2 regions of the Ureibacillus sp. FSL K6-3587 genome follow, and region 1 is predicted to be linked to the other one. Evidence: predicted binding sites of a transcription regulator. Region 1 holds the regulator's gene; the other holds the start of a gene.

Region 1 (3,208 bases):
TATGCAGCATTTAAAGTAAGAAATGTTCAAACTCTTTGCCTTTGGTCAGGAATATTTTAGCCATAAAGGAGGAAACCTGCATAAAACCGATAATTGGCATCACGTTGGATTGGGATGATGGGATATATAAGGTTAATGAGGCGTACGTGAAAGCGGTGGTGGATGCGGGAGGAGTCCCAGTCTGCCTGCCATATGCCGAAGAATCGGCTGGCGACCGGATGATTTGTACAATTGATGGGTTATTGCTTACCGGCGGAGGGGATATCAATCCAATTTTCTTTGGAGAAGAACCGCTTCCAAAGTTGGGAAGGGTCTTCACGAAACGGGATGAACGGGAAATCCAATGGACAAAACTGGCGATCCAACACCATATTCCGATTCTTGCCATTTGCCGTGGTTTGCAAGTATTGAATGTGGCGCTTGGGGGAACCATTTACCAGGATATTTATGATCAATTGGAAGGAAAGGTTCTCCTTCATTCCCAAACCTCTCCCCGCTTTGAAACGTCCCATTTTGTACAGCTTCAAAAACAAAGCCGATTGAGCCGAATTGTTCAATCGGACAAAATCTCAGTAAATTCCTTCCATCATCAGGCGATTAAGGATGTTGCGGCAGATCTCAGGGTTGTCGGAGTATCAAGCGATGGCATAGTGGAAGCGGTGGAACATCAAACGGCTCCGTTCTGTCTGGGCGTTCAATGGCATCCGGAACAATTGGCCATTTGCGGCGAAGAGGTTTCAAAGAAGTTATTTGAAGCATTTGTTCATGCCTGTAGAAAAAAATAAAATAAAAAAACTCGCATTCCAATTAAGAGATTGCGAGTTTTTTTATTTCATTAATGAAATCTTCGGTACAAACCAACAACGATTCCCAAGATGGTCACTTTATCCACAATAATCGGATCCATCGCCGAGTTTTCCGGTTGAAGTCGGAAGTGGTCTTTTTCCTTATAAAAACGTTTCACGGTCGCTTCATTTTCTTCGGTCATGGCAACTACAATATCCCCATTATTCGCAGTGGATGTTTTCTTTACAATGACATAATCCCCGTCCAAAATCCCTGCTTCAATCATCGAATCCCCCATCACTTCCAACATGAATAATTGATCGTTGCTTGTTCCGTATGCGTCAGGTAAAGGAAAGTATTCCTCGATGTTCTCGATCGCTGTAATTGGGCTTCCGGCAGTCACCCGGCCAACCAATGGCACATGAATTACTGATTGTTTTTGCGGTTCTTCTTCACCATCCAATATTTCAATCGCCCGAGGTTTTGTCGGGTCTCTTCGGATATATCCTTTTTGTTCCAGGCGCGTAAGGTGACCATGTACTGTTGAGCTGGAGGCAAGCCCAACCGCCTCACCTATTTCCCGAACGGATGGAGGATATCCTTTTGCCCGAACTTCCTTCTTTATAAATTCCAAAATATCTCTTTGCCTTTTTGACAGCTTTTCCATCGTGGTCACCTCTAATGTGAATAGTTTTACATATTTTACATATAGTATAGCAATGAATCTCGGAGAATGCAAACACAAGTTCGAAAAACACTCTTGACAAAAACGTACGTTCGTATTAAAGTAAGAACAGATATTCGGAACAAACATTCGTAAAAGGGGAAGAAAATTATGGCTTGGTTAAAAAGAAATCATTACTTAAAAGTGCTGATTATTGTTTCTTTAATCATAATTGCTTATATTTTTATTACAGATGAAGGGGAATTGACTTTCGAACAAATTACAATCAAAGAAGGCGATACCCTTTGGACATTGGCGGATCGCTATAAAGGAAATTTGACGAAAGAGGATTGGATTCGGATGGTGGCGGTTGAAAACAATCTTGACGGAGAACATATCATTGCCGGAGAAACGTTGATGATCCCGGTTCCGAAAGATGCGATCTATATTGCCATTAATGAAGAGGATGAAATTCAATCAGTAAAGGTAGCGAGCAAACGATAATGGGAAATAACAAGGCGGTTATTTATGCAAGAGTAAGTACGGAAAAAGCTGAACAGGAAACTTCCCTGGAACGGCAAAAGGAAGAGCTTTCACGATATGCCCGAAGTTTGGGCTTTCGTGTGGATAATATATTTGAAGATTGCCACAGCGGTTATGATGTAGATCGTGATGGACTGCTTGAAATGCTGGATTATATTTCGGAAAATGAAATTTCTGCTGTCTTCGTACAGGATGAAACCCGATTAGGCCGTGGACATGCCCGGGTAGCGGTACTGCATTTGCTTAAAAAAAGCGAGACGGATGTATATTCCCTTAATGATGCCGGTCCATTGAAATTGAACGAAATGGACGAAATGCTGTTGAAAATATTAGCGATTGTAGAGGAGTATCAACGGAAAATACATAATGCAAAAATTCAGCGGGGAATGCGCCGGGCCGTTGAAAACGGATATCGTCCCGAACGGAATTTCAAAAATAAACATAATCGTGAGGGAAGGGGCCGGATTGAAGTTCCTGTTGAAGAAATTGTCAAGCTGCGGGAAAAGGGGTTGACATTTCAAGAAATTGCATCCACTTTAAGAGGATTGGGATATGATGTGAGCAAAGCAACCGTTCACCGCAGATATATGGAATATAAAGAAAGACTTGAAGGCTAATCTGCTTGCACTTCGGGTCTTTTTTTCATATTCTTTTTGTATTGAAAGGGAAAGGTGTGATTGAATGTTACCAAAAGAAAAGATCGACCGTATCAATGAATTAACAAGAAAAGCAAGAGAGGGCAAATTGACGGAAGAGGAAGCAAAAGAGCGAACATTGCTTCGGAAGGAATATTTGGAGTCTTTCCGGGAATCTTTCAGAAAGACCATCGAAAACGTGCAAATTTTTGATATTGAAGGAAATGATGTTACACCGGAAAAAATAAAACAACTTCGCCGCAACCGATTAAATTGACGAAGTCCTGGTGATGTCAAATAAATGTAAGCTAACACACAATATTCCTAAAAAATAGATTGTTTTCTATGGAAATGTTGTCTAAACTGAATACGGAACTATTTTTAGCACGAGAAAGGATGTCAAAAAATGACAACTACAGCGGATTTATTAGCAATTAATGCAATCCGAACTTTATCCATTGACGCGATTGAAAAAGCGAACTCAGGGCATCCAGGACTTCCAATGGGTGCGGCTCCAATGGCTTATACATTATGGACGAAACAAATGCGCCATAATCCGAAAAATCCGAATTGGTTCAAC
Region 2 (3,208 bases), 300 kb from region 1:
CCTGCACCCCATGATTGGAAGCCTTCCATTAAAATGGCGGAAATCGATGGTTATCAATTGGCATTGTTTACCCAAACAAAAGGTTTTGTCCAAATTGGATGGAATATAGAACAAGGTTCATTTCCGAAAATTCGCAAACAGCCCTTAGAGGAGTTTTTGCTCAAATTCATTCAGGCGTTTCCGGAATTGGAAGAAACGGTTCGAAAACATATTACGTCCTGGGAAGATTTTGTTTTGCTCGATGTACATAGCAATTTTACGGAAGTTTGGAAAAAGGACAATGTACTGTTGATTGGGGATGCATGCCACACCATGACGCCGACCGGGGCCTTTGGGTTGAACAGTGCATTGGTGGATGCGGATCGGTTGGCGGAATGCATTGAACCGGGCAATATCAATGAATCAAAGTTAATACAATGTGAAAAGCAAAGAAAAGAGGAAGTAAAAAAACTGCTCGATTTACAAATCGAGAAGGAAAAAAACTTCGCAAATCAATTTATTATCATAGAATAGACAGAAAGTGGGTTTATGGTGAATATCGGATTTGATATTGATGATACGTTAATCAATCTGAGGGAACACGCTTTCCATATATATAATACAAAATTGGGAAAACAGGTGGATATCGCCCTTTTTCATCAGTTAAAAAGGGTTGAAATCCATGAACTTTTTGGGTTGAACGATGAACAGGGGCATCATTTGTGGAATTCCTTGGTGGAAGAAATTTATTTTTCCGATTGCCCTGCTTTCGAGGGGGCGATTGAATTTGTCAACCGGCTCGAAAGGGAAGGGCATGCCATTTTTTATATCACATCGAGACCGAAACAGTATTGTCAAAAAACGAGAAATTGGTTGAAAGAAAAAGGCTTTCCGGTCGTTGATCGACAATTTTATTGCGGAATGAAAGATCATGAGAAAGTGGAAATCATTAAGAAATTGGAATTGGATGTTTATTTTGATGATAAGCCCGCCGTTCTTGAAACGTTAAAAAGTTCGAACATTCATGTGTATGTGAAAAATCAATCCTATAATGAGCAAGTGCTTTTCCCGAGGGTTTATGAATGGAACAATTTCCAATTATTTTAAGGATGTACGAAAAAACCGAATGGCCGAAATAAATGGCCATTCGGTTTTCGTATGGATAGAAGGGGTATCTATTCATAAGCTTAATAAATAAGCAAATTAAACGTATTTTAATAAATTTGCGCTCAATAATCGTTGTCTTACAAGAATTCCTGCCCAAGCGGCGATGACACCTTTGATGATTTCCAATAGGATGAACGGTGCCGCACCGGCCATGAATGCCGCAAGAAATGACATGTCTGCGACCACTTTGAGCCAAAGGGTGCCAAAGGCCAGTGTCAGCATCATTCCTGCCACATTGGCGATCAATCCATGAAGATAAGTATAACCGAATTTATTTAAATACCAGCCCATGAATAATGCGGTAGGAATAAAGCCGATAATATAGCCGCCAGTTGGCCCGACAATAATGGAAAGTCCGCCAGACATTCCTGTAAATACCGGTAAACCGATCGCTCCAAGCAAACAATAAACAAGCACGCTTAAAGTGCCGTATTTTAAACCTAAAATAGTAACAATAAGTCCGATGGCGAGTGTTTGTCCGGTAATCGGAATGAGCGGAAGCGGGATTGTTATTTGAGCTAAAACGGAAATAATCGCTGCTCCAAATGCAATCAATACAAGTCCATATGTTTTTGAAGACGTCACAATTCTTATCCCCCTTTGTTAACCTTTCTCTATATTTGGTTTACAAAAAGGATATCGAACATTTTTTTAAAAGTCAATATGATGTTGATAGTAAATTTGAATCATCATGGGTTTTTTACAGGGCGAATCGAAAAAGGTGGTTTTTTTCGGTTTATGATAAAATAATGTGTAAAGAAACCGGGGAGGAAAAGAGATGGCAAGGGTCATTTTTCATGTCGACATGAACAGTTTCTATGCTTCTGTGGAACAGGCCTATCATCCCGAATTGAAAGGGAAGCCGATCGCGATTGCCGGAAATCCGAAAGAACGCCGCGGCATCATCGTCACAAGTTCCTATGAAGCAAGGGCAAAAGGCGTTTATACGACGATGATTGTTCAAGAAGCATTGAAAAAATGTCCGGAATTGATCCTCCTTCCTCCCGATTTTCAAAAGTACCGTGAAGCCTCAAAAGCGATGTTTACCATTTTGAGAAGCTATACCAAACTGGTTGAACCGGTATCCATAGACGAAGGTTATATGGATGTGACCGAAGTGGCCAAAGAGCGCCATCCTTTGGAACTTGCAAAAGAGATACAGCTTAGAATCTACAATGAATTGGATTTGCCATGTTCCATCGGCATTGCCCCCAACAAATTTTTGGCAAAAACGGCCTCTGACATGAAAAAACCGATGGGCATCACTGTGCTCAGAAAGAGGGAAGTGCCGGAAAAACTGTGGCCACTCCCGGTGATAAAAATGCATGGAGTCGGAGAGAGCACCGCTAAAAAACTGGAATCTTTAGGTATTTATACCATCGGCGATTTGGCCAATGCCCATGAAGGACTATTAAAAGAAGCCTTTGGAAAAATCGGGGTCCGGCTAAAAAGGAGAGCCAACGGAATTGATTCAAGGGAAGTGGATCCGGAATCCATTTACGAAACGAAAAGCGTCGGAAATTCCACCACCCTTCCCTATGACATAACAGAAATGAAGGACATTGAAAGCACGTTTTTAAAACTATCCGGAAAAGTGGCGGAAAGGCTGGAGGCTAAAAATTTATGCGGTTCCACCATCACGATCCAAATCCGGGATTGCCATTGGAATAACCATACGAAAAGCAAAACGGTGCAAAATCCGATTTATTTGAAAAAGGATCTTTATCATGAGGCCATGGAATTATTTTCTAAGGCATGGGATGGTACGCCGATTCGGCTTCTGGGTGTCACCGTTTCCAATGTGATGGATAAAAAACATCTGGCCGAACAACTTACGATTTTCAACTATGAGCAATTTGCAAAAGAAGAACCGATTTATGAAATCATTTATGAAATGGAAAAGAAGTTTGGTAAAGGAATCATTCAAAAAGGAATCGATGTAAAGAAAAAGAGCTATGCATCAAAAACAAGTTTTAGTAAAGACTTCCTGGAAGATTTAAAAGAAGAATTGTAAGAATGGAGATTCAACATGGAACTGGAATTTTTAGGCACAGGAGCAGGA

The links. Region 1 encodes LexA, which represses DNA repair genes until DNA is damaged. Its sites were predicted from a motif close to CGAACATATGTTCG; they were not measured.
Region 2: NSS77_RS15145 (DNA polymerase IV) is a predicted target of LexA. The motif match lies at 1,787-1,800, and genes of this name have one in related genera.

Annotation. Positions count from the first base shown of each region.
Region 1 covers NZ_CP151969.1:3,379,749-3,382,956, reverse strand. The annotation lists gene NSS77_RS16730 (gamma-glutamyl-gamma-aminobutyrate hydrolase family protein) at 36-785, shown strand; gene lexA (transcriptional repressor LexA) at 836-1,453, opposite strand; gene NSS77_RS16720 (LysM peptidoglycan-binding domain-containing protein) at 1,622-1,954, shown strand; gene NSS77_RS16715 (recombinase family protein) at 1,954-2,610, shown strand; gene NSS77_RS16710 (DUF896 domain-containing protein) at 2,675-2,905, shown strand; gene tkt (transketolase) at 3,035-3,208, shown strand, end outside.
Region 2 covers NZ_CP151969.1:3,076,719-3,079,926, reverse strand. The annotation lists gene NSS77_RS15160 (FAD-dependent monooxygenase) at 1-513, shown strand, start outside; gene NSS77_RS15155 (HAD family acid phosphatase) at 532-1,086, shown strand; gene NSS77_RS15150 (biotin transporter BioY) at 1,183-1,731, opposite strand; gene NSS77_RS15145 (DNA polymerase IV) at 1,925-3,160, shown strand; gene rnz (ribonuclease Z) at 3,176-3,208, shown strand, end outside.